Regions from separate parts of the Providencia sp. PROV200 genome, predicted to be linked through region 3. Evidence: predicted binding sites of a transcription regulator. Region 3 holds the regulator's gene; each other region holds the start of a gene.
The links. Region 3 encodes CRP, which controls carbon source genes, mostly activating them, when cyclic AMP is high. Its sites were predicted from a motif close to ATGTGANNNNNNTCACAT; they were not measured.
Positions count from the first base shown of each region.

Region 1 (7,681 bases), 1.8 Mb from region 3:
TTTTTTTCTGAGGCGCTTTTTTTTCCTCTTTTTCAATCACGGGTGCGTCTTGATGTTCAACAAACTCGCGACCATAATAAGAATCCAGTAATAATTGTTTAATTTCAGAGATTAAAGGATAACGCGGGTTAGCACCTGTACATTGGTCATCAAATGCATCTTCAGACAGTTTATCCACGCGAGCTAAGAAGTCAGCCTCTGTCACCCCCGTCTCACGGATAGATTTAGGAATACCTAAATCGGCTTTTATTTCCTCCAACCATGCGAGTAATTTTTCAATTTTCTCACCTGTACGATCACCGACTTTAGTGAGCCCTAAGTGATCCGCAATTTCTGCGTATTGGCGGCGTGCATGAGGGCGGTCGTATTGGCTAAATGCAGTTTGTTTTGTTGGGTTATCATTCGCATTAAAACGGATGACGTTACAAATCAACAATGCATTAGCAAGCCCATGAGGGATGTGGAACTCTGAACCAAGTTTATGCGCCATAGAGTGACATACACCAAGGAATGCGTTTGCAAATGCAATACCTGCAAGTGTTGCTCCGTTATGGACACGTTCTCTTGCTACAGGGTTTTTAGCCCCTTCATGGTAACTGGCTGGTAAGTAATCTTTTAATAGACTTAGTGCTTTAAGTGCTTGGCCATCAGTAAATTCGTTAGCCAAAACAGAAACATAAGCTTCTAACGCATGAGTGACCGCATCTAAACCACCAAAAGCGGTTAAAGATTTAGGCATATTCATGACTAAGTTCGCATCAACAATTGCCATATTTGGCGTTAAGGCATAGTCTGCTAATGGATATTTTTGGCCTGTTTTATCATCAGTCACTACCGCAAATGGCGTGACTTCAGAACCAGTCCCCGAAGTCGTTGTGATAGCAACTAATTTAGCCTTAACGCCCATTTTAGGGAAGCGGTGGATACGTTTACGTATGTCCATAAAACGTAATGCTAATTCTTCAAAATGCGTTTCTGGGTGTTCATACATAACCCACATGATTTTAGCCGCATCCATCGGTGAACCACCACCTAACGCAATGATCACATCAGGCTGGAATGCTTGCATTTGGGCTGCACCTTTACGAACAACCGTTAATGTTGGGTCTGCCTCAACTTCAAAGAAAACGTCTGTTTCAATGTGATGTTTTTTGAGAACGCTAACCACTTCATCAACATAACCATTATTGAATAGATAACCATCAGTTACGATAAAAGCGCGTTTAGCACCGTCAGTTGCGATCTCTTCAAGGGCGATAGGGAGGCAACCACGGCGGAAGTAGATTGAGTTCGGAAGTTTATGCCACAACATATTTTCAGCTCTCTTCGCCACAGTTTTGGTATTGATTAGGTGTTTTGGACCTACGTTTTCAGAGATGGAGTTACCACCCCAAGAACCACAACCTAGGGTCAGAGAAGGGGCTAATTTAAAGTTGTACAGGTCACCGATACCACCTTGTGACGCGGGTGTATTGATTAAAATACGCGCTGTTTTCATTTTTTGGCCAAAATAGTTAACACGATCATGTTGGTTATCTTGGTCAGTATATAAGCAAGAGGTATGTCCAATCCCCCCCATTTCAACTAATTGTTCTGCTTTTGTAACCGCATCTTCAAAATTCTTACCACGATACATCGCTAATAATGGTGAAAGTTTTTCATGTGCGAATGGTTCTGACTCATCGATGGTTTTGACTTCACCGATTAAGATTTTAGTTGTCTTTGGAACCGTAATACCAGCCATTTCTGCAATTTTATAGGCAGGTTGACCAACAATCGCAGCGTTTAGGTTACCATTTTTTAATATGATATCTTGAACGGCCTTAAGCTCTTTTCCTTGTAACAGGTAGCCTCCATGGCTTGAAAAACGTTCGCGAACTTGATTATAGATTTCATCTACGACCACAACGGATTGTTCAGATGCACAAATAACGCCGTTGTCGAATGTTTTTGACATCAAGATGGACGCAACGGCACGTTTAATATCCGCTGTTTCATCAATAACGACAGGAGTATTACCAGCACCAACACCGATTGCAGGTTTACCTGAGCTATAAGCTGCTTTGACCATGCCTGGTCCACCTGTCGCTAGGATCAGGTTAATATCAGGATGGTGCATTAAAGCGTTAGATAGCTCAACAGAAGGGGAATCAATCCAGCCAATAATGTCTTTTGGTGCACCCGCTGCAATAGCGGCATCAAGCACGATTTGTGCCGCGCGGTTAGTTGCATTTTTAGCGCGAGGGTGCGGAGAAAAGATAATCGCGTTGCGTGTTTTTAAACTAATCAGTGACTTAAAAATTGCGGTTGAAGTTGGGTTTGTTGTTGGCACAATACCACAGATAATACCAATCGGCTCAGCGATAGTAATTGTTCCGAATGTTGGGTCTTCAGATAGCGTGCCGCAGGTTTTTTCATCTTTATATGCGTTATAGATATACTCAGAAGCAAAGTGGTTTTTGATCACTTTATCTTCAATAATACCCATTCCAGATTCTTCGACAGCGAGTTTTGCTAGGGGGATACGTGCGTCAGCGGCAGCGAGGGCAGCGGCTCTAAAGATTTCATCAACTTGCTCTTGGGAGAAAGTTGCGAATTCGCGTTGAGCTTTTTTGACACGAGCAACGAGTTCATTGAGTTCGGTAACGTTAGTTACGGACATATAGATTACTCCTGATAAATGTTAAACTTTTTAAGCCAATGAGCAAAATGCATCTATAGAGCTAGGGAATGCTTGGAGATGAAAGTATAGATGTTATCTATAATAACGCTGCTCATGATCGCTTATTGGCTTAAAAACCTTATTCAGTGCTGAGTTAATATCCTCATTATCTCTGCCTATCAGTTAAGAGTAGATTAACAAAACGGGAATTTAATAAAGTGATCTAAATCACGAAAACATCAAGCTGACTCCTTTCAGCATGTGTATATCTGCACAAGTTGAATAAATGTTGTTCATCTATTACTTAATTTAATATTATCAAAACAATATGCGAAGATAATTTATGTATGCCTAACTAAATGCTGAGCAAATTTAGCAAGTTAAAGAAAATATTGTTTTGCTCAAGGAAATTAATAACATCAGTGGTAAAATTATAAAAGATATCAATGAATCTCTAAAGAGAACTGCTTAAGGAAATAAATGGGTGAGTAGCGCATTACTTGATTTATCGGGTTATATAAAATTCTTTATTGGCTTGTTTGCACTTGTGAACCCAGTTGGCATTTTGCCTGTGTTTATTAGTATGACAAACTACCAAAGTAATGCCGGGAGAAATAAAACTAACACGATTGCAAATACATCAGTTGCTATCATTTTATGTACATCATTATTAATTGGTGACTCAATCCTGCAATTGTTTGGTATTTCAATTGATTCTTTCCGTATTGCTGGCGGAATTTTGATAGTCACCATTGCGATGTCGATGATTAGCGGTAAAATTGGTGAAGACAAACAGAATAAGCAAGAAAAAACAGAAACTGCGGTTAGGGATAGCATTGGTGTTGTTCCTTTGGCCTTACCTTTGATGGCAGGGCCCGGGGCAATAAGTTCTTGTATCGTTTGGTCATCTCGTTGGCATGGTTGGCAAAACTTTTTAGGTTTAGCCTTAACGAGTATCGCCTTTGCTTTTTGTTGTTGGTTATTATTTCGTTCAGCGTCTTTATTGGTTCGGTACTTAGGTCAAACAGGGATCAACGTGGTGACGCGTATCATGGGTCTCTTACTGATGTCGCTGGGGATAGAGTTTATTGTGACCGGGGTTAAAGCGATATTCCCAGGCTTATTGTAATCTAATTTCTTCTCTTTTTGTGGCTGCAAACCAAAGCTATTTGCAGCCATATCTATTGTTCGTTCCTATCGTATTACACACATCAATTCTGCTTTTCAGATAGTTTTAATTCGCTTATTAAAATTTTAGTTATCAATAATCACACATTAAAAAAATGATCCCTGTAATTATATGTGGCATTTTTTACTAAAACAGGGATAAAAAGTAAGGAATTGTGAGCTACGTAAATTTATTCACTATTCTAATTGGCGTTTGTTAATGATATGTTTTGGGTGTGAGTTTAAAGTCTATTTTGTGTCACATGATCGTTTTTTTGTAATGCGTTGTAATTTAATAGTAATTTGATTTTTTCAACTGGTGTTTTTTAAAATTTCCAAAATTTTAGCTGGGAAATGTTAATAAATTGTTTTTAGTGTTAAGGCGTAAAGTGGGTTGCCTATAAGGAAGTAACAGTCTTAGGGCTTAAATATCAGCGTAAATAAGGTTGCTAATGAGGTTATAGCGCCATCAATGAATCGTGAGGGATAGGATGTTCAAATCAACACTTGGTTATGGTGTGCTCTCGTTATTATTTGTTGCGTTACAAGCAAATGGCACGGAAAAAGTAAAACAGGTAATCACAATTAATAATGGCTCAGAGGTGACATCTCTTGATCCCCATAAAGTGGAAGGGGTGCCAGAAAGTAATGTGATATTAAACTTATTAGAAGGCCTAGTGTATACCGATATAGACGGAAAGGCAGTGCCAGGCGTTGCCAAAAGTTGGACCAATCAAAACTACACTTCTTGGATTTTTACTTTGCGGGAAGATGCAAAGTGGAGTGATGACTCACCGGTAACCGCTGAAGATTTTGTCTATAGTTGGCAGCGTTTATCTGACCCCAATACAGGCTCTCCTTATTCAAGTTATCTACAAAATGCGTATATTTTAAATGCAGATGCGATTTTAGCAGGGAAAATGCCTACAACAGCGCTGGGTGTGAAGGCGCTTGACTCACAACATTTACAGGTTACTTTAAGCCACCCAGTACCTTATTTTGTTGATATGCTTTCACATACTTCTATGAAACCCGTGAAAAAATCTGCAATTGAACAGTATGGGGACAAGTGGACACAGCCTCAAAATTTTATTGGGAATGGGGCATACGTATTGGATAAATGGGTGGTGAATGAACGTATTGTGGTCAAACGAAATCCATTTTATTGGGATAATCAAAATAGCCGTATTGAACAAGCGACCTTTTTAGCAATTAGCTCCGAAGTGAGCGATATTAATCGTTACCGTAGTGGTGAAATTGATATTTCAAATTCTGCAATCCCACCTGTTTTATATAAAAAAATGCAGCAAGAAAGGCCCAATGAATTATATGTTCGACCCTATTTGTGCACATTCTATTATGAAATAAATAATCAAAAAGCACCGTTTAATGACCCACGAGTACGCGAAGCAATAAAATTAGGATTAGATCGAGAAATAATTACCCATAAAATTATCGCGCAAGGGCAAAAAGTCGCTTATGGTTTTACGCCAAGCTTTATTAATAATGGTGACTTTACATTGCCGGAATGGGCTAATTTATCAGCAGAGCAACGTTATCAGCGTGCTAAAGATTTACTTTCACAAGCGGGTTATAACAAAGAAAACCCATTGAAATTTGATTTATTGTATAACACTTCAGATCAAAACAAGCAGCAAGCGATTGTTGCGGCATCGATGTGGCAGAAAAACATTGGTGCGCAAGTGACGTTGCAAAATCAAGAATGGAAAACATCATTACAAAGTCGTCATGAAGGACATTACGATGTTGCTAGGGCAACGTGGTGTGCAGATTACAACGAGCCTACTGCATTTTTGAATATGATGTTGTCTCAAAATAGTAATAATACCGCTTTTTATAATAATTCGGACTTTGATGCCTTACTTGAGCAAGCGTTGACAGCTCCAGATCCTTCATCTCGCCATGCAATTTACCAACAAGCCGAAGCCTTGCTAGACAAGGATTCGGCTATTGTTCCTGTTTATTATCGCGTGAGTGCTCGAATGATAAAACCGAGCGTGCGTGGATTTAAAGGCAATGACCCCCTTGATTATACGGATATTAAACGGTTATATATAAGTGAACCTAATTAATAATATCTAAATAATTATAAAAAGTGTTCACCTACTGGGTGAACATGTATCAACACACAATCATAATAATTATGTATGGGAGTAACCGATAAGATGAGTAAATTAATCAATAAATCGATTATTGCACTTAGCGTAACGGCTGGGCTGGCAATAGGCTCTATAGCAACAAGTTTTGCAGCAACGGTTCCCGCAGGTGTTGAGCTGGCTGAAAAACAGGTAATGGTTCGTAATAATGGTTCCGAGCCTCAATCATTGGATCCACATAAAATCGAAGGGGTGCCGGAATCTGCTTTAGCGAGGGACCTTTTTGAAGGGATCACGATTGTAGGGCCTGATGGTGAAATTTTACCGGGTTCAGCAACAAGCTGGGAAAATAAAGATTTTACGGAATGGACATTTAAAATTCGCGAGGGTGCCAAATGGTCTAATGGTGACCCTGTCACCGCAGAAGATTTTGTGTACAGTTGGCGACGATTAGCGGATCCTGATACTGCATCACCTTATGCCAGTTATTTACAATATGCCCATATCAATAATATTGACGATGTTATCTCTGGAAAGAAAAAACCTGAAGAACTTGGTATTAAAGCTCTCGATGACAAAACCTTAGTTATTACTCTTAGTGAAGCTGTTCCTTATATTCCGAAACTATTAGCACACTCATCTATGTCCCCAGTCAATAAAAAAACCATTGAACAACATGGGGCGAAGTGGACGCAACCCCAGAACTTTGTGGGTAATGGAGCATATAAATTGAAGGATTGGACGGTCAATGAACGTATTGTCTTAGAGCGTAGCCCAACCTATTGGGACAATGCGAATACGGTTATTGACCAAGTGACTTTTTTACCTATTTCTTCAGAAGTTACAGATGTTAACCGCTATCGTAGTGGTGAAATTGATATGACATACAGCAACTTACCTATCGAGCAGTTTAAAAGCTTACAAAAAAACATGCCGAATGAGTTACGGGTAAGTCCATACTTGTGTACTTACTATTATGAAATTAATAATGAAAAACCACCATTTAACGACCCACGTGTACGTGAAGCGTTAAAGCTTTCTATGGATAGAGATACGATTACGTACAAAGTTAAAGCTCAAGGGGATATTCCTGCGTATGGTTTCACTCCACCATTTACCAGCGGAATGAAATCAGAAAAACCAGATTGGTACGCGAATATGACACAAGAGCAGCGTAATGAAAAAGCGAAACAGTTGCTAGAAGAAGCGGGATATAACAAAGGGAATCCGCTAAAATTCAATTTATTATATAACACCTCAGACTTACATAAGCGTATCGCGATTGCAGCGTCTTCTATGTGGAAGAAAAATATTGGCGCGGAAGTGAAACTAGAAAACCAAGAGTGGAAAACATTCCTAGATAGCCGGCATCAAGGCAACTATGATGTTGCACGCGCGGGGTGGTGTGCGGACTATAACGAGCCTTCATCCTTCCTCAATATGTTACTTTCCTACAGCAGTAATAATACCGTTCATTATAAAAATACCGATTTTGATGCCGTGATGAAAAAAACATTGCAAGTCAAAACGGATGATGAACGCGCAGAACTCTATCAACAAGCCGAAAAATTACTTGATAACGACTCCGGTGTTGTTCCTCTTTACTACTATGTTAATACGCGTTTAGTGAAACCTTATGTAGGGGGATATAGTGGCAAAGACCCATTAGATAACCTGCATACTAAAGATTTATATATTATTAAACACTAATAAAAGTTGCTCTGGCTCCATTGAT
Region 1 covers NZ_CP096307.1:2,199,262-2,206,942, reverse strand. The annotation lists gene adhE (bifunctional acetaldehyde-CoA/alcohol dehydrogenase) at 1-2,662, opposite strand, end outside; gene M1E86_RS10110 (YchE family NAAT transporter) at 3,147-3,791, shown strand; gene M1E86_RS10105 (ABC transporter substrate-binding protein) at 4,321-5,922, shown strand; gene oppA (oligopeptide ABC transporter substrate-binding protein OppA) at 6,016-7,656, shown strand.
Region 1: adhE (bifunctional acetaldehyde-CoA/alcohol dehydrogenase) is a predicted target of CRP. The motif match lies at 2,879-2,896, and genes of this name have one in related genera.

Region 2 (7,681 bases), 1.5 Mb from region 3:
TTTAATCAAAAAAACACACGTCGAGAGTGTAATTATAATTTTAAAAGTGGAATGGAATGAAAAATAAGCAGAAAAATCAAGTGATTAGTTAATACCTGTAATAGGAGTAATAATCTACAAAAAAATACAATTAAATCATGGTACTAGCTAGTGGAGATGATGTGTGGCTTCTTACCATTCCTTACGTATCTAAAAATTTATGCTTTTATAACAGGGAAACCATAGGGCTCTATTTACTTAAAGCTATTGTTATGGCCTCTTCTGACTTACTCTATACCTAGTAAGAGAGTTACTGAAAGTAGTAAACAAATACAGGTATGTGTTCTATTTCTACTATCATATTTTAAGATATGACTTGGTCTGGCCATTGGTCTGACATTTTTTAACTTTGCTTTGTTAGCACTGTTAATTTGAAATTATATAAAGGTAGGTTAAATTCTATTTATTTGGAATTAGAAAAAGAAGGAGAAGAAATGGTGAGTATTTTTGGTATAACAGAAGGTAAAACAGCATTATATTTATAAATCAAATATTATGCTGTTTTTTGATTAATGATATTTTTACTTGAGGGTAAACCTACAATATAAGTTTACACATTAAACAAGAAGTTGAGTACATCGCCGTCTTTTACAATATAGTCTTTACCTTCTGCGCGCATTTTACCGGCTTCTTTTGCGCCTTGCTCACCACGGTACTGGATAAAATCATCAAATGCGATAGTTTGAGCACGGATAAAGCCTTTTTCGAAGTCAGTATGGATTTTACCCGCAGCTTGTGGCGCAGTAGCACCAACAGGGATAGTCCATGCACGAACTTCTTTAACGCCCGCAGTAAAGTAGGTTTGTAGGTTTAATAGCTCATATCCAGCACGAATAACACGGTTTAAACCTGGTTCTTCGATACCTAAATCAGCCATAAACTCATCGCGCTCTTCGTCTTCAAGTTCTGCAATATCAGACTCAATCGCTGCACAGACGGGAACAACTACAGAGCCTTCGGCTTCTGCAATTTTATAAACCACATCTAAGAATGGGTTATTTTCAAAGCCATCTTCATTGACGTTAGCAATGTACATCGTTGGCTTTAATGTTAAGAAGCTCAAGTAGCGGATAGCCGCTTTATCTTCAGCAGATAAATCTAATGTGCGTAACATTCCTGCTTGCTCTAAGTGCGGCAAACATTTCTCTAAGGCTTCTAACTCTGCTTTTGCGTCTTTATCGCCGCCTTTTGCGCGTTTTTGGACACGATGAATAGCGCGTTCACAAGTATCAAGGTCAGCAAGTGCTAATTCAGTATTAATGACTTCAATATCTGCGGCAGGGTCAACTTGGCCTGCAACGTGAATGATATTGTCGTTTTCAAAACAACGGACAACATGACCAATGGCTTCGGTTTCACGGATATTCGTTAAAAATTGGTTACCCAGACCCTCACCTTTGGAGGCGCCTTTTACTAAGCCCGCGATATCCACGAACTCCATGGTCGTTGGTAAAATACGCTGTGGCTTCACAATCTCAGCTAATTGATCAAGACGTGGGTCTGGCATTGGCACAACACCCGTGTTTGGTTCAATCGTACAGAAAGGGAAGTTGGCTGCTTCGATGCCGGCTTTGGTCAATGCATTAAATAGGGTGGATTTACCCACGTTAGGCAGACCAACGATACCGCATTTAAAACCCATATGTTTCTCACCTTAATAGCAAGGGGCAGCCACGTGCTGCACCCAGTGTTTAGAAATTGGCGCTGATTATACACAAAAAGTTGATTCGGATGAAATGAACTCTTATGTGGTTGCTTTAAAACCATGTAAACGATTAATGGCCTTGTCCATACCCTCTTGTAGAAGAATATCTGTACACCTAGCGGCTTCATCAATCGCATCATCAATGAGTTTTTGTTCAGATAAAGGCGGTTTTCCCAAAACAAAGCCAACGACTTTGTTTTTATCACCAGGGTGGCCAATGCCAATGCGTAAACGATAAAAATTCGGGTTATTGGCGAATTTACTTTGAATATCTTTCAAACCATTATGGCCGCCATTACTGCCACCTAACTTCATTTTAGCCACACCAGGTGGTAAATCGAGCTCATCATGGGCGACTAAAATTTCATCGAGATTGATGCGATAAAAATTGGCGATAGCGGCGACAGATTTACCACTTAGGTTCATAAATGTGGTTGGAACCAACAGTCGAATGTCATTACCGCCCATATTAATGCGTGCGGTATAACCAAAAAATTTAGCTTCTTCTTTCAGCGGCTGATTATGGCGCTCAGCCAATAAATCAACATACCATGCACCGGCATTGTGGCGCGTTTGTGCATATTCAGCACCCGGGTTGGCAAGTCCAACAATTAACTTAATTTTGCTCACGGTGGTGATTTCACTATCAGTTATGAAAATAATGCCCTAGTTTACCTTGTGAAATGCAGGATGTACAAAATTGTAATAGATAAAATCACCATGATTATAATTGCCATAAAAACTATTCGGGTTTTCTGATTTTTTGATGAAAAGCACTTTTTGTGTAGATATTCTTGCTAACTTCCTTCCTTGTGATGCTCATCGCAAAAAATTTTACTTAATGCACTATAATCATTACATAAATATAAAGTACGACCGAATTTATTTACACATGCTTACTTATCAGTTTACTGGTACTGGAGGTATATATGAAACGGAAAAACGCATATATTCTTGGTAATATCTTTATGGGGATCGGAATGGTGTTGATGATCGGGAGTATCGGTGTCAACTTATTCTCTCATATTGTTAACTTAGGCCTTTCAGAACTTATCACTAATGGTTCCTTATTCGGCATTTTTATCGGTGCGATGGTATGGTTAGTGGGGGCTAGGATCGGCGGCCGTGAAAAAGTTGCAGACCGTTACTGGCAGTTAAAACAACATTATCATTCACGCAGAGATAATCACCGCTATCCATAAATAATCTAGAGCAATTAATTGCTGATAATGGTGGACGAGTTTGATAATTAGGCATTAAGAGGAGTAAAACTCATAAGAGTTTTGCTCTTCTGTCGAGAATGCTGTGAGTTTTTTAGATGGTTATTTTTATGCCATGATAAGCTGAAAATTATCGATTGGTTGGCTATAAAGTATAAAAATAGGTATTTATGTTATGCAATCATAAAGCCCCTGCAAATGTTATTGCAGGGGCTTATATTTTTATTGTGACTTTTTCATCACGATTGCACGCTAAAACTCAATACTAGAGAATTAGTGCTCAAACATTGCTGAAATTGACTCTTCATTGCTGATACGACGGATAGCTTCAGCTAACATACCTGAAAGCGTTAAGGTACGAACATTGCTCAGCGCCTTGATTTCAGGAGAAAGAGGGATAGTGTCACAAACAATGACTTCATCAATGACTGAATTTTTGATGTTGTCTACAGCATTACCTGAGAAAATCGGGTGTGTTGCGTATGCAAATACACGTTTTGCACCACGTTCTTTCAGCGCTTCAGCTGCTTTGCACAGAGTACCACCGGTATCAATCATATCGTCCACTAAGATGCAATCACGGCCTGAAACATCACCAATGATATGCATAACTTGAGAAACGTTCGCACGTGGGCGACGTTTGTCAATAATAGCCATATCAGTGTCGTTCAGGAGTTTTGCGATAGCTCTAGCACGTACCACGCCGCCGATGTCTGGAGATACAACAATTGGGTTTTCCAAATTCTTCTGCAACATATCTTCCAGAAGAATAGGGCTACCAAATACATTATCCACAGGAACATCAAAGAAGCCCTGGATCTGCTCTGCGTGTAAATCGACAGTGAGCACACGGTCTACACCTACACTTGACAGAAAATCGGCAACAACTTTAGCGGTGATTGGTACACGGGCAGAACGTACGCGACGATCCTGTCTTGCGTAACCGAAGTAAGGGATAACAGCGGTAATACGACCAGCAGATGCACGGCGTAGGGCATCGACCATAACAACCAGTTCCATCAGGTTATCATTGGTTGGTGCACAAGTTGACTGGATGATAAAAATATCACCACCGCGGACATTTTCATTAATTTGAACACTGACTTCGCCGTCGCTAAAACGACCAACAGCCGCGTCTCCAAGATTAGTGTAAAGGCGGTTAGCAACACGTTGTGCTAGTTCCGGTGTAGCGTTACCAGCAAAAAGCTTCATATCGGGCACGAGAAAAACCTCAGGCTTGCGTCCAGAGAGATATTGTTGACCAATAGCGACAAGGCTTATTGGTGCAATACACGGGTTATCCCAGCGCGGAACTTGTGCAGTGGGGAAACGTTAACGCCTTGAGCGACGAACCCTTGCACCCACGATGGGGCTTTATTTAACACCTGCAGGGCATCCGCTTGTGTTTCAAATTCAGAAAAAACACATGCGCCTGTTCCTGTAAGGCGAGACGGAGCATATTCTAACAGCCAAGAAACAAGCTGTTCAACCTCACGAAAACGTTTTCTTGCGATTGGTTCGCAGTCATTTGCGTACGGAGCCAGTAATAATGCGGCTAGGGAGCGTTTTGGAGAATTTCGATTTAATTGTGGATCTGTGAAGATCATCGGGGTTGATATTTCAATTCCGGGATGAGCGACCAGATACCATTTCTCTATAGGGGAAGCTTTGGTTAAAATATCGCCAACCCCTTCGGCGAAAGCAGCATGCCCGTGAACAAACACAGGGACATCTGCACCTAATGATGCGCCTAATTGTGCAAGGACTTCATCAGAAACCTGTGTGTTCCAATGTTCGTTAAGCGCAATTAAGGTGGTTGCTGCGTTTGATGAGCCCCCACCAATACCACCGCCCATGGGTAATATTTTATGGATATGGATATCAGCACCTAATGGGGCTCTGTGCTGTAAGGTCTCACGGCAATAGGACTGTAATAATTTAGCTGCGCGTAAAATTAGGTTTTTCTCGGGGGGAACCCCTTGCATATCGGTCAATAAATTTAAGTGGTTATCATCACGTGTTGTGATGGTGATTTCATCGCCATAATCAACAAATTGAAATAGAGTTTGTAACTCATGATAACCATCAGGGCGTTGGCCTGTGATGTATAAAAAAAGATTTAATTTTGCCGGAGAAGGCCATGTTAACGTCATTTTTTCAGTGTCCAACTATCCATTTTCAATTTGATAAGCCTGTCCCCTTGGCGTAACTCAAGGTAATTCGGCAGCATTGGTGTTGTTTTGCTGTCATAGGAAATATAGTTGAGTTGCCATGTTTCACTATTACTTTTAAATGTGACACTTTTTAGCAGGTGATTTTCATCTAAGGTGAAATCAGTAGCACGCCCAGGGGAGCCTGTTAACCATGCGGTTAGGTCATCAATTGGAATTTCCATACCAGTGAGCTGATAAATAAGTTCGCTTGGTACGTCACTCATATGAGTTTGGCCATCTTTAGTGGTGAGTCGAGCTAAATCAGGTTCAACGGTCAGTTCAAGTTCGCGGGAGCCTAACGGATTAGTTAACAATAAACGGTATTTTTCTGGCGTATATTGTTGCCAAAAAAACTTAGCGTACGTTTTTGTCTCCCCTCCATTATAGGCAAAGGAGCCACGTGTCTGGTAGTCACGTAACTGACTCAATTCTTGTTGATGTGCTTTCCACTTAGCATCGGATGCGGAGCTGGTTCCTTTAGTGGTTGTTTGTGACGTTGTCACGCAGGCGGTTAGCAAGACACATGAAAGTGGCAATAGGCGAAAAAAATGTTTATTTATGTGCATAAAGGGCAAAGTTTGAGTTAATTGCATATCAAATCTCAAAGTTGTATTGGGCGCTGATAGCAGTCTCTAATTGAGTTACTTGCATTTAAAGATGTTCAGTTTAGCGCATTAAGGCCATCAGAGTCATTTATTGCACCAGATGATATACCTTGCGGATAAAAACCTGTAAATGATTTACCGTTTGTATACAAATAACATAGTGTATTGACGGGGGGAATGGTTTCCAAAAAAATGTTATTAGGCCAATCCAGTTTGGTCTCATGTGACGTTAAGTTATCAGGATAGACTTCACCCGTCACCATTTGCTTTCTGTGCGAAATAATAGCATCCTCTATGCATCTTATCGCAGTTAATTTATTATAGTTAATAATGATATGGCTGATAATCAGTTTTATATAACATAGATAAACGATAAAATTATGTTCGGTTTTGATTGATAAAATCGCCATTACGTCTATTTTTTCGGTTTATTTTTTGGCGTGGGTCATCTTTCTGAAGGATAGGCTTATGCAAACCGTAGAAAGAGAGACGCGGATCATCTACAATAGAACAATATAAATAACAGTATTGCTAAATTGGTGGGGAAATACCCATCGAGCATTACTGAAAATAATTAGCACTGTAAGCAATGTGAGTAAGTCGTAAAGCACAATGACCTTATTAGCCTTAGGCATCAACCATAAAACAGCACCAGTAGCCCTGCGTGAGCGGGTAACATTTGGTCCTGAAAAAATTGACCATGCACTTGAGGAGCTTCTCAAACAGCCTCAAGTTAATGGTGGCGTTGTGCTGTCTACCTGTAATAGAACTGAGCTTTATTTGAGCCTTGAATCACAAGAGCGAGCTCAAGAACAGCTAGTAAAATGGTTGTGTGATTTTCATGGTATAACCCAAAAAGATTTACAGCCAAGTTTATATTGGCACCAAGACGACCGAGCGGTGAGTCACCTAATGCGTGTGGCGAGTGGTTTGGATTCCTTGGTTCTGGGTGAACCGCAAATATTAGGGCAAGTAAAAAAGGCATTTGCACTTTCGCAAGGTAACCATTCGTTATCGAGCGAACTTGAACGCCTTTTCCAAAAATCGTTTTCTGTTGCAAAGCGTGTACGTACAGAAACCGATATTGGTGCAAATGCCGTTTCCGTAGCATTTGCGGCTTGTACGCTTGCTCGTCAAATATTTGAATCACTTAAGCATTTAAATATTTTGTTAGTTGGCGCAGGGGAAACTATTGAACTTGTGGCGCGTCATTTGCGTGAACACGGCGTACAAAAAATGATGATAGCGAACCGAACACGTGAGCGAGCGGAGCTATTGGCCAATGAGGTCAATGCGCAAGTCATTTCGTTATCGGATATTGATAACCGTTTAGCTGAAGCGGATATTGTCATCAGTTCAACGGCGAGTCCTTTACCTATCATTGGGAAAGGGATGGTCGAGCGTGCAATGAAAGTACGCCGTAGCAAACCGATGTTATTAATCGATATTGCCGTTCCACGTGATATCGAACAAGATGTTGAAAAATTAAGAGATGTTTATCTCTATACTGTGGATGATTTAGAGTCTATCATCGCACAGAACCTTGCTCAGCGAAAAGCCGCAGCCGTTGAAGCTGAATACATTGTTGAGCAAGAAAGTAGCCACTTTATGGATTGGTTGCGCTCACAAGCGGCAGTGTCTACAATTCGCGATTACAGAGAACAAGCTGAGGCCATTCGGGCAAACATGGCTGAAAAGGCCTTGACGGCTATCCGTCAAGGTACAGATCCTGAGCAAGTGATCATGCAATTATCGCAACAATTAACCAACCGCCTTATTCACGCTCCAACTAAATCTTTGCAGCAAGCTGCAGGAAATGGCGATATTGAGCGTCTAAATCTACTTAGGGACAGCTTAGGGCTGGACCATCAATAACCACATTTTAATCATAGGTCTTAT
Region 2 covers NZ_CP096307.1:1,909,794-1,917,474, forward strand. The annotation lists gene ychF (redox-regulated ATPase YchF) at 590-1,681, opposite strand; gene pth (aminoacyl-tRNA hydrolase) at 1,784-2,374, opposite strand; gene ychH (stress-induced protein YchH) at 2,674-2,946, shown strand; gene prs (ribose-phosphate diphosphokinase) at 3,238-4,185, opposite strand; gene ispE (4-(cytidine 5'-diphospho)-2-C-methyl-D-erythritol kinase) at 4,242-5,117, opposite strand; gene lolB (lipoprotein insertase outer membrane protein LolB) at 5,114-5,770, opposite strand; gene M1E86_RS08810 (hypothetical protein) at 5,839-6,192, opposite strand; gene hemA (glutamyl-tRNA reductase) at 6,395-7,657, shown strand.
Region 2: pth (aminoacyl-tRNA hydrolase) is a predicted target of CRP. The motif match lies at 2,555-2,572, and genes of this name have one in related genera.

Region 3 (7,681 bases):
TGTTGTAGTAGGTATTTCTGTTTTATTCGTCGTTGATGCTCCATTAGTTTTAATTAACTGAGGAATATGGCTTTTTTTTGATTTAATTGGATGCTCTATTTTTTTAACCTGTGAAAAATCGTACATTTTGATTTGTTTAGGTATTAGGCTTTTTTGCTCTTCTTTATAATCATTTATATCATCAGAATGATAGCCAGATGAGCTTAAACTTACATTACTTGATGAGTGGGTGAGTTCAAAAGAGGATATTTTATTTGTATTTTTGATTTTATCATCTTTATTTTTTTCTTCTTTTTCAATCACTCGTTTAAAACTATTGTATTCATCTTCCAGCATTCTGATGGTTGCTCTCATATCATTGAAGATAACATTAATATCGCGAATTTTACCATTTGGTGATATTGGGAAATCTATAATATCGATGATATTTAATTTTTCGAACTGCTTATGATTTTGATAAAGGGGGTGGATTTCCTCTTCAGGTTCTGACTTTCTGTTTATCAGTTTATTAATTTTCGATTCAACTCGGATCATTTCATCGAGTAGGAATTTATAATTATTAAATAAATCTAATTTTTGCTGCTGAGTTGTATAAACTAAGTTACTTATAGCCTTGGTGCTATTAATTTCATTGTGTTTTTTCATTAACTCTTGTCTAGCTATAGTAGCCCTATCTGTAATTTTAACCTTTCCATTTTCAAACTTAACGCATAGTTCTTTCTTTTTATTTGTTTTAAAAACATCTCTGAACTTGCGAATACTTTTTTCATGAATGGATTTTATTTTATATTTAAAATTAGATAGCGTACCTGCGGAACGGTTTAAATGAAAATCTACAAACGTTGAGGTTTCAACGTTGTTTTTTTTAGTTGTTTGCATTGGTAAGTCTTCCTGAGTTTTATGGGTAATTGAATGGTCTTCTACTGGGGTAAAATTTTTTTCTATTTTTCTCGAATTTTTAAATATGAGGGGATAGCGAGAAACTAAGCTCTGATCTTGAGAACTAGGCATATTTTTAAAAAAATCAAGGCTAGTCTTGAAATCGATAGAGCGGATGTCAATATTTTTATTTTTTTGAGTTCCAAAAACAATCTTATGTTTAGGATCAAATACCTTATAAGTTGGCTGGGTATTAGGTAGCAAACTTCCTATATTTAATGAAGATATAAAATTTACATTTCGCGTATTTTTCATCGACTCTGTAGTTTTATTTGCTAATGCAGGGAATTTTACAGATGTGGAATTTGCATATTGTAATTTCTTAAAAAAATTCTTATTTTGTTGAAAGTTGTTAATAACGCTATTCGTAATATTTCCTGATTGTGGCAAGGAAAATTGGTGGTTTTGGTTGCTATTAATGGGCATATATAAATTCCCGAATGATTATGTATTAATTATCCATGATTTTATATAAGCATATTTTAAATAATATCAAAAAACGCGAGTATACTTGAAAATTAATAGAGGAGTGGGTACAAGAGAAAAGTGTAAACAGCGATATATTGCTGTTTACACTAAGAGTCTAGCCAACCAAGTTTGGCTAAAATATTAATTAACGGGTGCCGTAGACAACAATGGTTTTGCCGTGCGCAGAGATCAGGTTTTGATCTTCTAGCATTTTTAAAATACGACCGACTGTTTCACGGGAACAACCCACGATTTGGCCAATTTCCTGACGAGTGATTTTGATTTGCATTCCATCTGGATGTGTCATTGCATCGGGTTGTTTGGCTAAATTTAATAGGGTTTGAGCTATACGGCCTGTCACATCTAAGAAGGCGAGGTTGCCCACTTTTTCAGACGTGGTTTGCAGGCGACTAGCCATTTGCGCAGAAAGGCGCATTAAAATATCAGGGTTTACCTGAATCAATTGACGGAATTTTTTGTAAGAAATTTCAGCAACTTCGCAGGCGACTTTTGCTCTAACCCACGCAGTGCGTTCCTGCCCTTCTTCAAATAACCCAAGCTCACCAATGAAATCCCCTTGATTCAGGTAAGAGAGGATCATTTCTTTGCCTTCTTCATCTTTAATTAAAACAGCCACCGAACCTTTAACGATATAGTAAAGGGTTTCTGCTTTCTCACCCTGATGGATAAGAGTGCTCTTGGATGGATATTTATGAATATGGCAGTGTGACAAAAACCATTCAAGAGTAGGGTCTGTTTGTGGCTTGCCGAGAACCATTAGCGTTATCCTCTGTATGTTATTGCAGCCATTCAGAAAAACGAATTAGAAAGGCTGGCTTTAAAGTCACTAGCTTAGCATATTAATTTGCCTTATATACCTTTAAATAATCTAACAGCTGATTGGTTCAGCGTTTTTGATTGCTTTGGGTAACGCAAATTGATATCAACACTATAATATGATCAATTAAACCGTTGAGTTTTGATCTTAATCCTATCAACTAAGTATTGTTTGTAGCATATTCAATACAGAAAGTCTCCCCTGTATCGCTTCAGCCAAATAAAGTTGATATAACATTCATTATATCTATGGAACAATGTAGCCTTTAAGTCGATTTCATTTCAAGGGGAAATACAATGGAAGCAAGAGTAAAGTGGGTTGAAGGGCTTTCTTTTTTAGGTGAGTCAGCGTCTGGACACCAAGTGATGATGGATGGGAATGCGGGGGATAAGGCCCCAAGCCCAATGGAAATGGTGCTCATGGCAGCAGGTGGCTGTAGTGCGATTGATGTCGTTTCGATTTTACAAAAGGGTCGTTACGATGTGACTAATTGTGAAGTTAAGTTAACGTCACAGCGCCGTGAAGAAGCCCCGCGTTATTTTGTAAAAATCCATTTGCATTTTATTGTAGCTGGGAATGAATTAACAGAAAAAGGGGTCGAACGTGCGGTTCAACTTTCCGCAGAAAAATATTGTTCGGTGGCGTTGATGTTAGAGAAAACCGTTGAAGTCACACACAGCTTTGAAATAAAAAGCTAAAAATAAATTTAATATTTATTAATATATTTGAATCGAAAGATGCTTATCTTAATTAATGATAAGCATCTTATTTATTAATCAAAAAATAATTTAATTGTTGTTCTTTTGATTAATTAATTTTTCGACTATTGGCGCCATAATTAATTCCATCGCTAGCCCCAATTTCCCTCCAGGAACGACAATTGTATTCATTGCGGAAATAAATGAGCCGGATATCATTGATAGCAAATAGGGGAAATCAATTTGTTCTAGCCCACGAAAACGGATCACAATAAAGCTTTCGTCTTGTGACGGAATCGCTTTTGCTGAGAATGGGTTAGATGTGTCTACCGTTGGAACACGTTGGAAATTAATGTGAGTGCGAGAAAATTGTGGCGTGATGTAATTAATATAGTCCCCCATAGAACGCACAACCGAGTCCATGACGGCTTCGCGAGAGTGCCCTCGCTCTGTGGTATCGCGGATCAATTTTTGGATCCATTCTAGGTTGACAATAGGGACAACGCCGACAAGCAAATCAACATGTTGTGCAACATTATGTTCTGGCGTCACAACGCCCCCATGTAGCCCCTCATAAAACAATATATCTGTTTTGTCTGGCAGCGGCTCCCAAGGGGTGAATGTCCCTGGTTGCAAGCCATAAGGTACGGCTTCATCATAAGTATGTAGGTATTTACGGGACTGCCCACAGCCGGTTTTTGCGTAATCAACTAAGGTTTGTTCAAGCAAAGCAAAATCATTCGCTTCGGGGCCAAAATAACTGATGTGCCGCCCTTGTTCTCTGGCTTTACGGATAGCCATATCCATTTCAGGACGTGTATAGCGATGAAAGCTATCTCCTTCCAGTGTTGCCGGTTGAATATTTAATTGGTGAAAAACTTTACGAAATGCTTGGCTAGTTGAGGTTGTGCCAGCACCGCTTGAACCGGTGATGGCTATGATTGGGTGCTTTTTGGACATCGCAGACTCCCTGTGTTGCGCTAATAAGCACTATTTTAATCAACAGTGCATGAAGCGGATTAACGGGTGTTAGGGTTATGAGTCTTATTTGATAGTTTACGACATGGTTGCGTTGGAAAACACTCACTTAATTTGTGGTTGCTGATGATGTCAAAATGAACCATGGAATAAACACATCATAAAGAAAAACTTCCCTTAGGCATGAAATTAACCGATTCATGCAATTCAGACCAGACTAGCACAATTTCACCAGAAACTAACTGCTGTTTCACATCGTTAACCTTATCTTGCAAGCTTTTTTCATGGGAGCCATAGTCTGTCCCTTCTCGTAAAACATAGCTTTCAATCAGATTTTCCAATGTTTCAGGGGCAAGTTCTTGCCAAGGAATAATCACATTATTTCCTTATCTAAATAAGGCGTTAACCATTGAGGAATACGGGTTTCTAACCACATTTGCGGTTTTCTCAATGTACCGCTCACAAAGCCGACGTGCCCGCCATGTTCTGTCATTTGGTATTCCACATTGTGGGGTAAAAATGATAAATCAGGCACAACTTCAGGCGCCATAAATGGGTCATCTTTGGCGTGAATAATTAACGTTGGTTTAGTGATATAAGCTAATTTGGGTAATGCGCTGCATTTTTGATAATAATCGGTTGCATCATCAAACCCATGAATACGTGCAGTAATCACATCATCAAACTCACGGATCCGTTTAAGCTGCTTTAATTGTAAGAGGTTTAAGGGTAGTGAGCCTGGATAACGCACTAATTTTCGGGTGGCATTGCGTTTCAAGCCATTGAGCAAATAACGTTGATAAAATTGAGAAATGCCCTTTTCCATGCGTAAAGAGCAGGCTTCTAACATCAAAGGAGCAGAAACAACAACACCCGCATCGACATCTGCATTTTGGCCGCTTTCAGCTAAATAGCACGCTAACATATTACCACCAAGGGAATAGCCGACCGCGGCCGTCGGCGTATCACCATAGGTTTGTTTTAACCAACGGAGGAAATAGCGAGCATCACTGGTTTCGCCTGAATGGTAAATTCGCTGTTGGCGATTGGGTTCACCACTACAACCGCGAAAATGCATAATCACCCCCAACCAACCATGTTTTTGGGCAGCTTCTAGCATCCCGTGGGCATAAGGACTCTTAAAATTGCCTTCTAGGCCATGGAATATCACTAAACGTGGCTTGTGCGCTGCTAGCTCAGGTTTTTCACTCCAAGCGAGATCGATAAAATCGCTATCAGGCAATTCAAGCCGCTGCCATATCGGTTTGATTTTCGGTGTTCTACGGAAAATCCTTGGCAGTAATGTTTGGAGGTGTGGATTTTTAGCCCAACTTATTGGACGAAAGTTTTCTGACATAGCCTTATTTTTATTTAATGGGGACTCTTGTGAGTCACATAACATACTGTTATTTTTTTGTGATGCAAGTAAACAAATTTGAGTTTGAGGCTAAATTATAAATGACATTGGGGCTGGTTTTTTCTCTTTTTACGTTTTTATTCATTGCTGCAGTCACTCCCGGCCCTAACAATATGTTGCTAACATCAAGTGCAGCAAACTACGGTTTTCGCCATACGATTGTATTATGCCTTGGTATTATGTTAGGTATGCAATCCATACTTTATCTCTCTGCATTCGGTATTGCCGCACTTTTGCTGCTCTATCCCGCCATTCATATCGCATTAAAAATTGCTGGAAGCTTGTATTTACTTTGGCTCGCATGGAAAACCGCCACCGCTAATTATGCACCACTTAAGGCCAATAGCGAAGTCGCAAAAAGTGTGACTTGGTATCAAGGGGGGTTATTACAGTTTTTGAACCCAAAAGCGTGGATGATGGGTTTAGGAGCTGTAGGGGGATTTAGTCTCCCCGGTGAGTTATTCACCCAATCTATTTTAATGATGAGCATCGCATTCGTGGTAGTTAACTTAGTGGCGGGTTTAATCTGGATGGGGTTTGGCTCATTAATCAGCTTATTTTTGCGTAGCCGCCGTGCTTGGTTTATTTTTAACTGGGTAATGGGAATTTTAACGGCTTTGTGTGTTCCCCTGATTTGGTTGGAATGATTTTTTGATAAAAGTGTAGTTTATAGACTCATAAAAAAGCAGCCAACTAGCTGCTTTTTTGTTTGATCGAGTTATTAATCTAAATCGACGTTCTTAGTTCCGAAAAAATAAGTAAAAATAAAACCGAATAAGTAGGAAACGAGTAACCCGCCTACATAAACTAACATCCCTGGGAACACGCCATCCGCAGAGGTCATCATTGGTATAGCGACTAAGCCAGATGGGCCAAACACGGTATTTAAACCAACCGGTAAACCCATCCAAGCGACTAAGCCAACAAAGAAACCTCCCGCAGCACCGCCTAAACATGCTGTGACAAACGGTTTCATTCGCGGAAGGGTGACACCGTAGATCAGCGGCTCACCGACACCTAAGAAACCTGGAATGATAGCACCACGAATTTGGTTGCGTAATATTGAGTCTTTTGCGGCTTTAACATACAACGCCATTGCGGCACCAACTTGCCCACCACCTGCCATCGCTAGGATAGGGAAAAGTGAGTTAAAGCCTTGAGTTTCAACCAATGCCATATATACCGGAACAAAACCTTGGTGCACGCCAAACATTACTGCAATTAAGAATAGCCCAGCAAGTATTGCCGTTCCGAATGGATTGCTGCTTAAATGAACAAAAAGCCATGACATGCCAGAGAATAACCAACTGCCAATTGGCATGATGAAGATAAACACCGCAGCACCAACAATTAATAGGGTAATTGTTGAAGTTAAAATCATATCAAGGTTTGCTGGGATGATTTTACGTACCTGTTTTTCTACCCATGCGCCAAAAATACAGGCAATCAAGACCCCAATAATGTTACCTCTTGGGTCGATAGCTAACCCGAAGAAGCTATTCATGTCAGAATAGAACCCTTTGGCTATTTCAGGGTTGTAGCCAAGAACAAACAGTGAAGCGATGATGGCGCCATTTACTGCGCTACCGCCAAAGGCTTTTTGAGTGTTATAACCAATAAGAATACTTAGAAAGCTAAACAGCCCTTTGCTAAATACGGACATATATAAAATAGTATGTACGAGTAGGGTTTGCTCTTCAGGTTTTGTGGGGAGACCTGCAGGGAAATAGCTCTGTTTTGCCAGTGTTGCAAAACCTAATAATAAGCCAGCAGCAATAAAACCTGGAATTAAGGGGGTAAATATCGTGGCAAATTTTGATAAAAATCGGTGAACGGCACTGGTTTGTTTCTTTTTCAGTTGCTGTTTATTTGCGGAAGCAATGTCTTTCAGATCATGAGGGGAAGATGCTGCCTGATGGTCGTCGTCTTCACCTTCTAGCAATTGATTCATTAAATCCGCAGCAGTTTGTGCTTTGCCGGGGCCCACGATGATTTGCAGTTGTTCATCACTTTCAATAACACCAAGCACTCCTGCGATTTGTTTGAGTGCGGCTTTGTCGACCAACTGGTCGTCATTGAGTGTTAAGCGCAGGCGCGTCATACAGTTGCCCGCTAACTTAATATTACGACGACCACCAACGTGTTGCAGAACTTGCTGCATCATTTCTATTGTTATTTTAGCCATGCTATTTATCTCATAAAATCCGCAGGTTAAGCGGAGGTAGCGATATTGAGTGCTGTACGAATAAAGCCATTATTATTAGAAAGTAACTGGCGGGCTTCATCGGCATTCAAGCCAGATAACACCATTAAAATGGCGGTTTTACAGTGTCTATCACATTG
Region 3 covers NZ_CP096307.1:361,182-368,862, forward strand. The annotation lists gene M1E86_RS01625 (hypothetical protein) at 1-1,365, opposite strand, end outside; gene crp (cAMP-activated global transcriptional regulator CRP) at 1,553-2,185, opposite strand; gene M1E86_RS01635 (OsmC family protein) at 2,542-2,943, shown strand; gene M1E86_RS01640 (phosphoribulokinase) at 3,034-3,903, opposite strand; gene M1E86_RS01645 (YheU family protein) at 4,080-4,298, opposite strand; gene M1E86_RS01650 (hydrolase) at 4,295-5,278, opposite strand; gene M1E86_RS01655 (LysE family translocator) at 5,380-5,985, shown strand; gene murP (PTS N-acetylmuramic acid transporter subunit IIBC) at 6,060-7,523, opposite strand; gene murQ (N-acetylmuramic acid 6-phosphate etherase) at 7,550-7,681, opposite strand, start outside.

Region 4 (7,681 bases), 1.9 Mb from region 3:
TTAAAAACAGTTCACAACCTGCTGTCGCCGCACTATTTTTCTTCACATATTCAGTATTCACCACACCTGTTACCGCTAACCCAAAAATAGGTTCAGGCGCATCAATGGAATGCCCCCCAGCCAATGAAATACCGGCATCTGCACAGGCAGCTCGGCCACCTTCAATCACTTCTCGAGCCACTTCTGGCGGTAATTTAGCAATAGGCCAGCCTAAAATGGCGATTGCCATGATGGGTTTTCCGCCCATCGCAAAAATATCGCTTATCGCATTCGTTGCGGCGATACGGCCGAATTCAAACGGAGAGTCAACGATCGGCATGAAAAAGTCAGTTGTGCTGATGATGCCAATCCCATTACCTAAATCATAAACAGCGGCATCATCTTTCGTTTCATTACCGACTAACAAATGGGGGTCATGAAATTTTGCTTGTTCTGTGTGTAAGATTTGTTCTAATACTTTCGGTGCAATTTTACAGCCACAGCCTGCGCCATGACTATATTGCGTTAATCTAATTTTTTCAGCCATTATTATTCTCTTTAGAAGTGAGATACAAAACCGGTCATGTCGGGCGTTTGTACTTTTGTTGGTGCTTTAAGCTCTGGTGTTCCTAAATAAAGAAACCCAACAATACGGTCGTTATCTCCACAACCTAGTCCTGCACGAACCACGGCATCTTCTGTCCATGCCCCTGACCGCCATATACCGCCAAAACCCTGAGCTACCGCAGCCATTTGCATCGCCTGCACAGTACAACTCGCAGCAACTAATTGTTCCCATTGTGGTACTTTGGGGTGTTCTTTTAATTTTGCGATCACCGTAATAATTAATGGGGCACGAAAAGGTGCATTACGTGCTTTTTCTTCTACCTCAGCGCCTAACTGCCCTTCAATTGCTGCTTTTTCTAATAGCTGACTGAAGCGTTTAATCCCCTCATTTTGCATAACAACAAAATGCCACGGTTTTAACGCACCGTGATCGGGTGCTCTCATCCCTGCAGCAAGTATGTTATTAAGTTCTTCGCCTTGCGGTGCAGGTGTTGTGAGTCTAGAAGCTGAACGGCGGTTCAACAAAAGGGTTAGAGCATCCATTTTTGTCTCCGTTTAAGAGTAAACTGATATGATAATCATTAAATTAGATAATTATACCCATGCTATCTATTGTTTAAGCTTAAAGGAAAATCGCTTACACTAATACAACAATAACAATGATCCGCCAGGTAAAATTACGTTATAAATTCATTGAATTGTATCATTTGTTATACGTGAAAAATATCATTGAAACATTGTACCGTGCGTATCTTAATTTTGTTATGCATAAAGATAGCCCACAATTGCAACTAATTGTATTGATATAACTTAGATATCAAGCGTTCGATGTGATGATCGGGTAACGGATTTGCTTTTGAGTATATTGTTGTTAATTCGTGCTGCAGGTGGAAATAGTCCAACTGTAGAAAGATATATTTATGTAATATCCAAAAATAGTTTGTGCCATTAATCAACGGTAAACCAATGAAGCCAACACCCTTTGGTGCAAAATATGCAGGATAGGAGAAAACATGCGTCAACTATGGGACATCATCGCTACCATCTTTAGAATCAGCTGGCGAGCACTAAACTTTATTAGGGAATTCGTTTTCAACGCTATTTTCTTAGTATTATTTTTTGTCGTTATTGGGTCGATTACCCTTTACCAAACAGATACTCAACCCGAAAAAAATTATTTTGGTGCTTTATATGTAGATTTGCAGGGCGTTATTGTAGACCAAGTTTCTGCTCCCGACCCATTTGGTCGCATGAGTCGTGAACTGCTGGGGACTTCAAATAGCCGCATGCAAGAAAATTCACTATTCGACATCGTTGACACCATCCGCACCGCTGCAAATGATGACCGGATCACAGGGATGGTATTACGCCTAGATAATTTAGTTGGCGCTGATCAGCCCTCATTAGCTTATATCGGTAAGGCGATCAACGAATTTAAACATTCTGGAAAACAGGTTTACGCCATCGGTAACAGTTATAATCAGTCACAATACTACCTTGCTAGTTACGCTGATGATATCTACCTCACCCCACAAGGGGCTGTTGGCGTGTATGGTTTTGCAACTAATGGCCTATATTACAAGACACTATTAGAAAAACTTAAAGTCAGTAGCCATATATTCCGAGTAGGTACTTATAAATCTGCAGTTGAGCCGTTAATGCGTGATGATATGTCCCCTGAGGCACGTTTAGCCAATAAACAGTGGTTAGATGCCCTTTGGAATAATTACCTCGCAGAAATCGCCAAAAACCGTAATACAACCAGCGCACAAATTTTCCCTGGGGCTGATGCTATATTAGAACAATTACGATCAGTCAAAGGCGATAGCGCGCAGTATGCTTTAAAACAAAAGTTGGTTGATAAACTTTATACCAACGAACAAGTTGAAGACTTACTCAGTAAACACTTTGGTTGGAATAAAGAAGATAAACAATTCAATAATATTAGTATCTATGATTATTCCGCTAAAATAGCAGATACCAATACAAGTCAAGGTGGCAATATCGCTGTAATTGTTGTTCAAGGAGCCATCATGGATGGCCCGCAAACAGCAGGAATTGCCGGAGGCGATACCATCGCAGCACAAATCCGCGATGCTCGCCTTGATGATAATATTAAAGCGATTGTCTTACGTGTTAACAGCCCGGGTGGAAGCGTCAGTGCTTCTGATTTGATCCGCAGTGAACTGGCTTCTGCCCATGCAGCGGGCAAACCTGTTGTGGTTTCTATGGGGGGTATGGCGGCATCAGGTGGTTACTGGGTATCAACGCCTGCGGACTATATTATTGCCAGTCCAAACACATTGACTGGTTCAATTGGTATATTTGGCGTGATCAATACCTTTGAAAAATCCTTAGATTCTATTGGTGTATATACTGATGGTGTATCAACGTCACCATTAGCTGATGTTTCGTTGACGAAAGGGATCAGCCCACAATTTGCAGACATGATGCAAATCACCATTGAAAATGGCTATGAAACATTTATTGGCTTAGTCGCTAAAGCTCGCCATAAAACACCTGCGGAGATAGATAAAATTGCGCAAGGCCGTGTGTGGATCGGGCAAGATGCATTGAAAAATGGCCTTGTCGACCAGCTAGGTGATTTTGATAATGCGGTAGATAAAGCCGCTGAGCTCGCTAAACTCAGTGACGTTAAGTTAGATTGGATGAAGCCCGAACTGACCTTTATGGATCAATTGCTACTTGAATTAACCACAAACGTTCAAGCCGTAATGCCAGATGTGCTACACGTGTTTTTACCTCCTGCAGTCGCGACGGACATCCGCCAGCAAGCTCAATTTTTCTTAAAAATGAATGACCCGCAAAACCGTTATGCTTTTTGCTTAAATTGCGCAGAAATTAATTGATCGCAAAATCCCCTTCAGAACCAATGAAGGGGATTTCTCTCACAACCCCATCAATAACCTTATATCAATCTAATTATTCGTAAGTTAACGATAGTAATACGCTAACAAATACGTCAAAATCCTGATAATCACTCTCCTTCGATAAGTTGGATAAATTAGGTAATAAGATGCAGAAAAAATCCATTTATGTTGTCTATACTGGCGGAACAATTGGCATGCGCCATTCACCACAGGGATATGTGCCGGTTTCCGGTCATTTACAAGCTCAGTTAGCTCAAATGCCCGAGTTTCACCGCCCTGAAATGCCTGAGTTTACGATCCGTGAGCATCAGCCGTTGATTGATTCATCTGATATTACCCCTGAAGATTGGCAGCTTATCGCTGATGACATTTGTGAAAACTACCCACTTTATGATGGGTTTGTCATTTTACATGGCACTGATACCATGGCTTTTACTGCTTCCGCGTTATCTTTCATGTTTGAAAACTTGAAAAAACCGGTGATAGTGACAGGGTCACAAATTCCCTTGGAAGCATTGCGTTCTGATGGGCAGACGAATCTATTAAATGCATTATATTTAGCGGCAAACTACCCCGTTAATGAAGTCGGACTATTTTTTAATAATAAATTATATCGCGGTAACCGTACCGTTAAAGCCCATGCTGACGGCTTTGATGCGTTTAGTTCGCCTAACTGCTCACCACTAATGGAAGCGGGCATCAATATTCGCACATTTAATACATGCCCTGCTCCTATTGGTATCGGTGAATTTAAAAGCCACCAAATTACACCTCAACCTATCGGCGTGGTGACACTTTACCCTGGACTCTCCATTGAGATTGTTCGCAATATTCTTCAGCAACCCGTTAAGGCACTAATATTGCGCTCTTACGGTGTCGGTAATGCCCCTCAGCAACCCGAATTACTCCGTATACTTCGCGAGGCAACGAATCGGGGAATTATTGTGGTGAACCTGACACAATGCATTTCTGGTCGTGTTAATATGGAAGGCTATGCCACAGGTCACGCGCTTGCAGAAGCTGGAGTGATCAGTGGATACGACATGACATTTGAAGCCGCCTTAAGTAAGTTGCACTACTTACTTAGCCAAAATTATACCCCTGCGTTAATCCGTGAGCTAATGCAGAATAATTTACGCGGTGAGTTGAGCTATGCTGATGAATAATAGATAACATACTGAGGACACAATGAAAACAGCTTTACTGTTAGTCGATTTACAAAACGACTTTTGCACTGGCGGGACATTGGCAGTAAATGAAAGCGAACATGTCATTGATGTTGCGAATAAAGCAATCGCTATTTGCCAACAAAAACAGATAGACATCATTGCAAGTCAAGATTGGCATCCCGCGACACACCTTAGTTTCGCAGCTAATTCAAACACACAAATTGGCGAAGTCGGTGAATTAAACGGCATTACACAAGTTTGGTGGCCGATTCATTGCGTTCAAGGTGAACACGGTGCTGAGTTACACTCAAATTTAAATCAATCGCTTATTCGTGAAATTTTCACCAAAGGGAAAAACCCACAGGTTGATAGCTATAGTGCTTTTTTCGATAATGATAAAATTAGCCAAACTCGTCTTCATGCATGGCTACAAGAACACCACATTTCGCATTTAATTATTATGGGAATTGCGACGGATTATTGTGTCAAATTTACTGTACTAGATGCATTAAAACTAGGCTATACCGTGGATGTTCTCGTTGATGGGTGTAGGGGGGTTAATCTAGCGGCTAATGACAGCCAAGACGCCTTAGCCGAAATGCAAGAACAAGGTGCAAGGCTAATTACCTTAACCGACCTACATTAACGCATTTTTATGGACAAGTTTTCTCAATGATCTATTTCCAATGGATATATTCTCAATAACAATATGAGAAAACTTGTTCAGTGACACTGTCACTATGCCGCGCCACATTGAATAAACAAACTATTTTGTAGAATAACCGTTATTCATCATTATGTTGCGGTTTTAAGGTCGCCAGCATTTCACCTTGGAACAACATTTTTAGCTCTTGTTTGCTCTTCATCGTAATTTCACCATTAGTCCCTACCGTCATATGCTCTGGGTCATGGTTATGTCGTGACTGCCACAATAATACCATTTGTAAACTATGTTCTTTCTGTTCCGGTGTTAACATCACCCCATCCGGCCATTTACCGAGTTCAACGGCGGTTACTAGGCGTTCATAAATTTCCGGGGTCATCATTGCCAACAATTGTTCAAGTTGTTCTGGATTAACTTCAACGCTCACGGTAAGGCTCCTTCAAATACACAATTAGCACGTTATTTTGTTTTTCTCGATTTCAGCTAATAGCTGAATCGTTTTTGTTATTCTTATACAATAGCTTCAGCAACCTTCAGCTCTTTATCCACGCGTCTTTTCACCACTATCATCATCAATAAAGCTTAATGATGCTGAATTAATGCAGTAACGCTGACCAGTAGGCTGAGGGCCGTCTGGAAATACATGCCCTAAATGCGCATTACAGTGTTGACAGCGAACCTCAATACGATGCATTCCATGAGAGAAATCCTCAATGTATTTGATAGCCTCTTCATTAACCGGTTGATAAAAGCTTGGCCAACCACATCCTGCATCAAATTTGGTCTCAGACATAAATAAAGGTGTACCACAACATAAACATTCGTACACACCGTCTTTACGGTTATGCAATAATTGACCACTAAAGGGGGGCTCGGTACCGGCTTGCTGTGTAACGTAACGCTGCATCTCATTTAACTCTGAAATATCAATAGGTTGGTTATCTTTATTTGACATATCATACCTACATATTTAAATAACTAGACGGTTTAATGGTTATCATACATCAATTTCAATCAACAAAAAATTAACAACATTTTCTGTAAAACTATTCTAAACTAAGAAGCATCTTACTTTCCGTTTTGATTTGTGAACCGTATCACATATATCACTGATAGATGGTTTCATTATGCCGTACAATCCCGATAATACGTGCGGCTGTATTTGCCGCTGAAGTGGCTGACAAATAAGCAATTGGTGGTATCAGAATTGATTTTTTTCAATAATTGACACGATTCCGCTTGACGGCTGGCAAGGTTTTGGTAACTTTAACTACAACTTAATTCACGAATAAATAGCTGGTGGAAATACTATGACTATCAAAGTAGGTATTAATGGTTTTGGTCGTATTGGCCGTATCGTTTTCCGTGCTGCACAAGAGCGTTCTGACATCGAAATCGTTGCTATCAACGACCTCCTCGATGCAGAATATATGGCGTACATGCTGAAATACGACTCAACTCATGGTCGTTTCAACGGTACTGTTGAAGTTAAAGATGGTCACCTAGTTGTAAACGGCAAAAAAATCCGTGTAACAGCAGAAAAAGATCCTGCAAACCTGAAATGGAACGAAGTCGGTGTTGACGTCGTTGCTGAAGCAACAGGTATCTTCTTAACTGATGAAACTGCACGTAAACATATCCAAGCAGGCGCTAAGAAAGTTGTTCTCACTGGCCCTTCTAAAGATGATACTCCTATGTTCGTTATGGGTGTTAACCACAAAGCTTACGCAGGTCAAGAAATCGTTTCTAACGCATCTTGTACAACTAACTGCTTAGCTCCACTGGCTAAAGTTATCAACGACAAATTCGGTATCGTTGAAGGTCTGATGACGACTGTTCACGCAACAACTGCAACTCAAAAAACAGTTGATGGCCCTTCGCATAAAGACTGGCGTGGTGGTCGTGGTGCTGCTCAAAACATCATCCCATCATCAACAGGTGCAGCTAAAGCTGTAGGTAAAGTTATCCCTGAACTGAATGGCAAACTGACTGGTATGTCTTTCCGTGTACCTACGCCTAACGTTTCTGTTGTTGACTTAACTGTTCGTTTAGAAAAACCAGCAACTTATACTCAAATCTGTGATGCTATCAAAGAAGCAGCAGCAGGCGAGCTGAAAGGCGTTCTGGGTTACACTGAAGATGACGTTGTATCAACTGACTTCAACGGTGAAAAACTGACTTCAGTATTTGATGCTAAAGCTGGTATCGCACTGAACGACAACTTTGTTAAATTAGTTTCTTGGTATGACAACGAAACGGGTTACTCTAACAAAGTATTAGACCTGATCGCTCACATCTCTAAATAAGAGCTGTCGCGTAATCTGTCTAACTGAGCCGCCAATTGGCGGCTCTTTTGTACCGTATCCAATAACAATTAACACTTCATATTTTCTGCTATATCGCTTATGGTT
Region 4 covers NZ_CP096307.1:2,217,866-2,225,546, forward strand. The annotation lists gene selD (selenide, water dikinase SelD) at 1-526, opposite strand, end outside; gene M1E86_RS10175 (NAD(P)H nitroreductase) at 538-1,089, opposite strand; gene sppA (signal peptide peptidase SppA) at 1,560-3,416, shown strand; gene ansA (asparaginase) at 3,584-4,603, shown strand; gene pncA (bifunctional nicotinamidase/pyrazinamidase) at 4,626-5,252, shown strand; gene M1E86_RS10195 (YeaC family protein) at 5,392-5,697, opposite strand; gene msrB (peptide-methionine (R)-S-oxide reductase MsrB) at 5,812-6,225, opposite strand; gene gapA (glyceraldehyde-3-phosphate dehydrogenase) at 6,581-7,576, shown strand.
Region 4: msrB (peptide-methionine (R)-S-oxide reductase MsrB) is a predicted target of CRP. The motif match lies at 6,356-6,373, and genes of this name have one in related genera.